2 regions of the Nocardioides yefusunii genome follow, and region 2 is predicted to be linked to the other one. Evidence: predicted binding sites of a transcription regulator. Region 2 holds the regulator's gene; the other holds the start of a gene.

Region 1 (4,415 bases), 560 kb from region 2:
CCGGGACGCAGCCCCAGATGCAGTTGGTCGGGCAGGGACGTGGTGGCGGTGCCACGCACGAACCGGCGCAGCGAGGGGAGGTGGCGGGGATCGATACCCACCACCACGGCGTCGGCGTCGATCTCACCGTCGGCGGTACGGACCGCGACGGCACGCCCCTCACGCACGACGACGTCGAGCACGGCGGTGTCGGTGAGGACCTCGACCTTGCGGGTCTTCATCCGCGACCCCATCAGGTCACCGAGCGCACCCAAGCCGCCGGGGACCGTCCAGACGCCGAAGTTCTGCTCCAGGTAGGAGTGCATGCCGGCCCACACCGGCACCCGCGTCAGGTCGTGTCCGTCGACGGTGTGCGGGTGCGCCGCGACCAGACGGGCGCGGGCGTCGGGGAGAGCTCGCTCCAGGTGGGCGGCAAGCGTGGCGCGCTCGGCGAGCAGACGCGTGGTTTCGGGGTGTGCCAGGTCGGGGTTCCAGGGGCGCTCGATCCAGTCCCGACGCAGTCGTTCCCAGACAGTGCCGTAGGGGTCGACGAGCTTCACCCAAGCATCGCCCAGACCGGGGGCCAGCGTCTCGAACTCAGCCTTCTGGGCAGCCCGGGAGCCGCCGGTCAGACGCAGGCGGGTGCCGTCGGCGAACCGGTGTTCACGCACGACGTCGAGGGGGACCAGTTCGGTCTCGCGTTCGAGGGGACGGCCCGACTTGCGGAACAGGTCACGCACGACGGCGGGCAGCAGGGTGTGGGTGGGGCCGGTGTCGAAGATGTGGCCCTCGACCTCGATCCGCCCGAGCGCTCCGCCCAGGGACGTCGAACGTTCCACCAGGGTGACCTGGTGCCCCATCTTCGCCAGACGGGCGGCCGCGGCCATGCCGCCGAAACCGCCACCGACCACCACGACTCGCATGCCACTGAGGTTAACGAGCCGAGGGGGTCGGGGCCGACTCGGGATCAGCTCTGCTGGGCCTCGATCACCCGGGTCAGGGACTCCTCGTCGCGTCCGACCACGGTGGTGCCGTCGTCGGCAGTGATGAGCGGACGCTGGATCGCACGGGGGTTCACCACGAGGGCTTCCAGCCATTCCTGGCGGTGATCGGCGTCCTTGGGCAGGGTGATTCCGGCCTCCTTCGTCTCCTTCGGGCGGGCCACGTGCCACGGTTCGACTCCGAGGCGGTCGACGACGGCGCCGAGTTCCTCGGCGGTGGGCGGCTCCTCGAGGTAGCGCCGCACGGTGTACTCCACGCCGGCCTCGTCGAGCGCGGAACGAGCGGTACGGCACTTGCTGCAGGCAGGGTTGAGCCAGATCTCCATGAGGGGAGTGTAGGAGGTGCTCCGGCGGCGCCCGGGGGGACGAACCGGACTCGGCACCGGGTTGCCGGGTGCCGATTCCGGACTCGGCACCACAGCGCCGGTACCGTAGGCGGCGGGCCCGACACCGCGTCGTGGCCCGTTGTCGGAGGAGTTGCTCGATGATCGAACGTCCGTCCACGGTGCGCGGTGCACTGGCCGCCACCTGGGTCCTGAGTGCAGCGGCCGGTGTGGTCACGCTGCTCGTGTGGATCATGCGTGACGACCTCGTGCTCGCTTGGGCGGAGGGCAACCGCAGTGCCCGCGCGATCCTGCGCGAGGGCGGCATCGAGGCGGTCGAGGCCAATCTGGAGGTCCCCGGGTTCGTTCCGGTGGTGGTCACCTCCTACGTGGTGCTGCTGATGCTGGTGGCGGTCTTCGCGGTCTTCTTCGCCGGTGGTTTCCGGTGGGGCCAGATCGGTCTCGCGGCCGTGGCACTCTTCGGCGCGTTCCTTGCGGTGCTCTGCATCGCCAGTGGCATCCCGGTGCTCTTCGAGGTGCTCTCCGGCGTGATGATCGCGCTCTGCCTGGGCCTGCTGGTCCTGCTGCTGCACCCGCGCACCCTCGGCTGGTTGCGCGAGGTCTGAGCCTCGCTCCGACCTCACGGTCGACGTCTTCGCGACGCCCGGTCTCCTTGGTGGGAGGCCGGGCGTCGTTGCATTTCCCTGGGCTCGCCGGGGGGACTGGGGGTCGCCGGTGGCGGTGCGAACCAAAGATGTCGGAGGGCACTCCTACCTTGAAAGCAGTTCGAACAAATGTTCGAATCGATCTCCCGGGGGTGCCCCGCGGGATCGTCGCTCAAGTGCTCAGGAGGCGTCATGAGGCGTTACGACGACCAGGTCGAGGTGCGGACCGAGGAGGGGCGTCAGGGTCGTCCTGCCCAGCCCGAGCCCGCCCAGTTCCTGTGGCGTGGCCAGCTCTGGCAGGTGCGTGACGTACTCGCGCACTGGATCGAGACCGGGGAGTGGTGGCGCAGCGACCGCGCCCGAGCCGTGGCGGGGACCGAAGTCGTCAACGGGCGGACGGCTCCGGGCGTTGCGAGTGCCCCGGCTGAACAGCGCGGTCCAGCAGAGGCGTTCGCCGACCTGCTGCGCGAACGCGAGGTCTGGCGGGTCGAGGCCCGTCGTCCCGAGATCGGCACCGGTGAACGCCGGGTGGTCCGGGCCGGCGTCTTCGACCTCGCCCACGACCACGCAGCAGGCCGCTGGCAGCTCGTCTCCTGCTCGGACTGACCCCGACCATGCCTTGACCGAGCCCAGCCCAACCCGCACCAGCCAGATCTGTCCCGTCCGGAGGGGAAGACGATGACGACACTCACGATGCCCATGCCGATGCTCCCTGCCTCGGTCCACACCCATCTCCGTCGTGCGGCCGAGTTGCTCGCCGAGGCCGTCGAGGCGTCCTCGGCCGCCGAGCGATATGCGGCCGCCCACGTCAGTGCGCTGCACGCGGCTGCGGCACTGGTCGCGGTCCGCGAGGTGCCCGGGGCGGTGCGTCGTCGTCCGCGCAACGTCTGGGTGCTGCTGGCCCGGTGCGTGCCGGAGTTCGCTCCCTGGGCTGCCTTCTACGCGTCTGGTGCGTCGAAGCGTGCTGCGGCCGAGGCGGGCTCCGAGCGGGCCGTCACCACTCTCGAGGCGGAGGCGCTGGTGGCGGAGTCGGATCGGTTCCTTGTCCTCGTCGAAGAGGCCCTCGGCGTGGTCCCGCACGCTGCGCTTCCCCATGGCCTGGCGGCGCAGGGCGGCGCCCGTGCGTGATTCCTTCGTTCACCTCCACGTCGCCTCGGGGCACTCCCTGCGCTACGGAGCCTCCACGCCGCAACGTCTCGCCGAGCGCGCAGCCGAGCACGGCATGGACCTGCTTGCTCTCACTGACCGCGACGGCACCTACGGCGCCGTGAAGTTCGCCCGCGCGGCCCAACGTGTCGGGATCGCCCCGGTGCTCGGAGTCGACCTTGCCGTCGACCTCGGTCTCACCCCTCCTCAGCGCCGCGACGAGTCCTCCGCGACCCGCCGCTCCCCGGTGCGGGGAGGCGCCGCCCGTACTGAGCACCACACCCGTGCGGTCTTCCTGGCTCGTGGCAGGCAGGGATGGGCGGCGCTGTGTCGGATGGTCTCCGCGGCGCATCTGGGCAGCGAACGTGGTCGCCCGGTGGCGACCCGCGACGTTCTCGCCCAGCACCTCGGTGACGGGCACCTCGAGGTGTTGCTGGGTCCGTGGTCCGGGATCGGTGACGCCGTCGCCCGGGGGAGTGAGTCCCAGGCCCTGCGGGAGTGGGCGGAGTGGAGGTCCTTTGTTCCGGGGGAACGCCTTCATCTTGAACTGGTCTCCCACCTCAGCGGCGGCAGGCAGTTCGACTGGGGCCGGGGGTGGTCTCTCACCAGCACCGTCCACGCCGGACGCACTGCCCGGTTCGCCGGCAGCGTGGGTGCCTCCACCGTGCTGAGCAACGCGGTGCGGTTCGCTGACCGCGACGACGCCCTCGTCGTCGACGTCCTCGACGCGGCCCGCCGTCTGGTCCCGTTGGACCGTCGCACCGTCGAGCGCACCAACGCGGAGGGCAACCTCAAGTCCGGAGCCGAGATGCGTCGGGTGGCCGAGGAGATCTGCCGTGCCGCCGGAGACGAAGACGGTGCCTCCGCACTGCTGGACCGGACCCGCGCCGTGGCGGAAGGTTGCGCCCTCGACCTGCGCGACGACCTCGGCATCGGCAGCGTCCACTTCCCCGAGTTCGAGCTGGTGCGCCGTGACGGGCTCACTCCGATGCCGGTCGCGGGGGAGAGCCCCGCCGACGCCCAGCTCCGGGCACGCTGCGAGGCAGCCGTCGGCTGGCGCTACGGCCAGTCACCCCGGCAACGGATCTGGAAGCGACTCCACGACGAGCTCGACGTCATCGCCCGCCTCGGGTACGCCTCCTACTTCCTGGCCGTCGACGAGGTCACCGACCTCGTGCGGGGGCTCGGGATCAGGGCAGCGGCCCGTGGCTCGGGCGCAGGGAGCCTGGTCAACTACCTGCTCGGGATCTCCGGCGTCGACCCTCTACGGCACGGGTTGCTGATGGAACGCTTCCTCTCTC
Region 2 (4,415 bases):
GGAGCGCCGGGGAACTCGATGACGACACTGCTCATGGGGACCTCCTGGAAGTGGCGGCCAGTTCTTCACTGGTCGATCCGGCCGTGCGCCGGACGCTCACTCCGTTGTCTAGTTGCCCGCTCCGACATCTTTGGATCCCCAACTCGGAGCCCACCACGCCGAAGCGTTCGATCAGGTGTTCGAATCGAGCGCGATGCCGACGATAGAACACCTGTTCGAACGGATCAAGCATTTGTTCGAGCAAATGTTCGATTGGAGTCGTCCCGGACGCCATGGCGTCGCCCACGCACCCCCACCTGTTCCACCAGCAGGAACGTCACCACTTTCCGGGATGCAGGTGCCCCGCCCCCTGCCTAACGTGTGCCACATGCGCCACGTGCTGACGACCCCACAGGACACCGTCGAGGGAGACTTCTCGACCCTCCAGCGGAGGTTGTCGCGCTCTGCCGTCCTGCAGCGGCTCGACGCCCCTGACGCCACGGCCTTCTGGGCACCTCTGCCCCTCGTCGCGGTCAACGTCATCGCAGACGCGCACATCCCCGATGCACAGGCAGCCGAGCGCGTCACCGAACTCATCGCCCCCTTCGTCGAGCGCGGGCACCCCTTCCAGTGGATCACCACCCCCTCGACCACCACCCCCACTCTGGAGTCGACCCTCGCCCAGGCCGGACTCCGCGCCCACGAGTACCCCGCCATGCACGCCAGCCTGCGCAACCCGGTCGACCCCTGCACCCCGCACGACGTCTTCATCGACATCGTCTGGCCCGACCAGGTCGCACCCGTCACCACCGCGATCTTCAACAACTTCGGACACGCCGAGGACCTCGCCGACGAGCACCTCGACATCCTCGAGACGCTCGACCCCGAGACGAACCACTACTTCCTGGCGCGCAGCCTCCTCAACGGGATGACGCTCGGCGCCGGCACGATGCACGCCCGCGGCGACAGCGTCATGCTCGCCAACATCACCGTGCTCCCGCCTGCCCGAGGCCGCGGCCTCGAACGTGCCCTGGCCGCGACGATGATGAACCGCGCCGCGAGCACCGGCTCGAACACCGCAACGATCGTCGCGAACCACGCCACCTACGCGACCTACCTGGAGTTGGGGTTCCGCACCCAGTTCGACGTGGTCACGTGGGTCTGGAAGCCGCACCGCTGATCCGCGGGCGCGCGCCGCGGTGTCCAATTCGAACACCTGTTTGAAAACGAGTGCCCTGAGCCACTAGCGTTGGACCAACGTCCACGCCAGGCTCAGGAGGATCCGATGCCCAAGTCGCAGTCCAGCGACAACAATGTTGTCGCGCTGCGGAGCGGAGGGTCGGTCCCCAGCGACCTCACGCCGCGCCAGCACCTGGTGCTCACCACCATCCAGGCCGCCATCGAAGAGGCCGGCTACCCGCCGAGCATGCGCGAGATAGGCAAGGCCGTGGGCCTGACCAGCTCGAGCAGCGTCTCGCACCAGCTCCGCACCCTCGAGGAGAAGGGCTACCTGCGTCGCGACCCCAACCGGCCGCGCGCACTGCAGGTGGTTCTGCCCGAGACGCTGACGGCCGCGCGCACTGACGACGAGACCTTCGACCCCACCGACCTCGGCAACGCACAGCCCGCAGCGGTGAACGTCCCGGTCGTGGGTCGCATCGCGGCAGGCGGACCGATACTGGCCGAGCAGCGCGTCGAGGACGTCTTCCCACTGCCGAGGCAGCTGGTCGGCGAGGGCGAGCTCTACATGCTCGAGGTCTCCGGAGACTCGATGATCGACGCCGCCATCTGCCACGGCGACTACGTCGTGGTTCGTCGTCAGCCCGACGCCGACAACGGCGACATCGTGGCCGCGATGATCGACGGCGAGGCCACCGTCAAGACGTTCCAGCGTCGAGACGGACACGTCTGGCTGATGCCGCACAACGATGCCTACGAGCCGATCGACGGTACCCACGCCACGATCCTCGGCAAGGTCACCGCAGTACTGCGCAGCATCTGACCCACCCACGAACATGAGAAGGGCCCCGCCTCACGGCGGGGCCCTTCTGCATTCAGAAACACGGCACGGATCAGCCCTGGGCAAGACGCCCCAACGCCTGACGCACGATGCGCGGGTCGTTGGTGGGCCACATCGGCGGCAACGACGCCTTCAGGAAACTGCCGTAGCGAGCCGTGGCGATCCGCGGGTCGAGGATCGCCACCACACCACGGTCGCTGGTGGTGCGGATCAGACGGCCCACGCCCTGGGCGAGCAGCAGCGCCGCATGCGTCGCGGCCACCTGCATGAAACCGTTGCCGCCGGCCTTGTCGGCCGCCCGTTGACGCGCCGACATCAGCGGGTCGTCGGGACGCGGGAACGGGATCCGGTCGATGATGACCAACGAGAGCGAGTCGCCCGGGACGTCGATGCCCTGCCACAGCGACAGCGTGCCGAACAGGTTGGTGTGCGGGTCCTCGACGAACTGCTTGGTCAGTTCGGGCAACTGGGCCTCGCCCTGGGCCAACGTCGTCAGGTGCGGCAGACGCTTGCGAACCGCCTCGGCGGCCTGGTCCGCGGCCCGACGGGAGGAGAAGAGCCCGAGGGTGCGTCCCTCAGCGGCGTCGATCAGTTCACAGATCTCGTCGAGGTGCTTCTCCGCCAGACCGTCACGGCCGGGCTGCGGGAGGTGCTTGGCGACGTAGAGGATGCCCTGCTTGCCGTAGTCGAACGGCGAACCGACGTCGAGGCCGCGCCACGGGAGCGCCCCCTCCCCCAGCTCGCCGGGGGCGTCCACGCATTCGGTGGGACGCAGGCCCAGCGAGCCCGCCACGGAGTTGAAGTCGCCGCCGAGCTTGAGCGTGGCGGAGGCGAAGACCACCGACTTCTCCGTCAGCAGCCCCTCACGCATCTGGGCCCACACCTGCAGCGGAGCCACTGCGATCCTCGCCGGGATGCGTTCGCGGGCCTCGGAGACCCAGATGACGTCGGCGTCGGAGCTGTTGGCCAGACGTTCGGCGGTCGCGAACACGTCCTGCGCCATGCCCTTGGCCTGGACCTTGCCGGCGTCGGCGTCGCCCTCGTCCTTGCCGAAGGCGGAGATCAGGGCGCGGGCAGCGTCACGCACCATCTCCAGGGCGTCATGGAGTTGCTCCCCCATCTCCTCGACCCGGCCCGGCATGGTCGCGGCCAGCGCGTCGGCCAGTCCGGAGGCGGCGTCGGCGAGGTCGTCGGCAGCTCCGGAGTTCTTGCCCCGGTCCGGGACGTGCTTCTGAGCACGACGCGCCGCTCGCTCGACGTCACCCACGGTGAGTTCGTCGGTGGCAGCCTGCGTCACCCGCGCGACCAGCTCGTGGGCCTCGTCGATGACGACGGTGTCGTAGTCGGGGATCATCGGGACGCCCTCGATCGCGTCGATCGCGAGGAGGGAGTGGTTGGTGATGACGAGGTGCGACTCCGCGGCCTTCTTCTTGGCCCGCTCGGCGAAGCACTCCTCGGCGAAGGTGCACTTGGTGGCCCCCAGGCACTCGCGGTGGTTGACGCTGACCTGACGCCACACCCGGTCGGTGTGACGCGGCGCGTGGTCGCGGTCGCCGGGGCCCATCGACTCGGCCTGCTCCTCGACCCACGCACGCAGCTCGAGGACCTCCGCGCCCATCGAGCCCTGCGGGACGTCGATCAGCATCCCCTGGTCGTCGGGGACACCCTCGCGGACGCGGTGCAGGCACGCGTAGTTGGAACGGCCCTTGAGCACGGCGTAGGAGGTGTCGAGACCCTTGTCTTTGACCGCCTCCACCAGACGCGGAATGTCGCGTTCGACCAGTTGGTGCTGCAGCGCGAGCGTCGCGGTCGCCACGACCACACGCTCCTCGTGCAGCAGGCTCGGGACCAAGTAGGCCAGCGACTTTCCGGTACCGGTGCCGGCCTGCACCACCAGGTGCTCCTGGTCGGCCATCGCCCGGCCCACGGCCTCGGCCATCTGGACCTGGCCGTCGCGGGTCGAACCTCCGAGCGCCTCGACGGCTTCGGAGAGGAGCTCACTCACGGACGACGTCTCAGGCACCCCGGCACTCTAGTCAGGGGCACCGACATCGGAAGAACCCGGGAACGCCGCACGGGCGGCCCCGGAGAGGGACCGCCCGCGCAGGACGTGGTGCGGAGAGCCGCGAGAGCTCAGGTGGGCGTCTCAGACGACCGCGCCGGACTCGTCGCGCTGGATCGCGATCTCGTCGATCTCCAGCGTCTTCGACAGCGGCGACTTCTTCTGGAACATCGCCACCAGCGGTGTCGCGGTGAACACCGAGGAGTAGGTGCCGACGATCAGACCCACGAGGAGGGCGATCGCGAAGTCCTGCAGCGAGTCACCACCGATGATCGCCAGGGCCGCGAGGATGAACATCGTGCCGAGACCGGTGTTGACCGTGCGAGGCAGGGTCTCCACCGCAGCGCGGTTGGC

Evidence for each region. Region 2 encodes LexA, which represses DNA repair genes until DNA is damaged. Its sites were predicted from a motif close to TCGAACANNTGTTCGA; they were not measured.
Region 1: a site for LexA is predicted at 2,090-2,105, ahead of EOV43_RS09940 (DUF6504 family protein). Genes of this name have one in related genera too.

What each region holds. Positions count from the first base shown of each region.
Region 1 is NZ_CP034929.1:2,196,767-2,201,181, reverse strand. Features, by position in the region: gene EOV43_RS09955 (phytoene desaturase family protein) at 1-902, opposite strand, end outside; gene EOV43_RS09950 (ArsC/Spx/MgsR family protein) at 947-1,306, opposite strand; gene EOV43_RS09945 (hypothetical protein) at 1,465-1,929, shown strand; gene EOV43_RS09940 (DUF6504 family protein) at 2,161-2,574, shown strand; gene EOV43_RS09935 (SAV_6107 family HEPN domain-containing protein) at 2,647-3,096, shown strand; gene EOV43_RS09930 (DNA polymerase III subunit alpha) at 3,089-4,415, shown strand, end outside.
Region 2 is NZ_CP034929.1:2,757,883-2,762,297, forward strand. Features, by position in the region: gene EOV43_RS12600 (LysM peptidoglycan-binding domain-containing protein) at 1-35, opposite strand, end outside; gene EOV43_RS12605 (GNAT family N-acetyltransferase) at 368-1,159, shown strand; gene lexA (transcriptional repressor LexA) at 1,265-1,981, shown strand; gene EOV43_RS12615 (ATP-dependent DNA helicase) at 2,052-4,004, opposite strand; gene secD (protein translocase subunit SecD) at 4,146-4,415, opposite strand, start outside.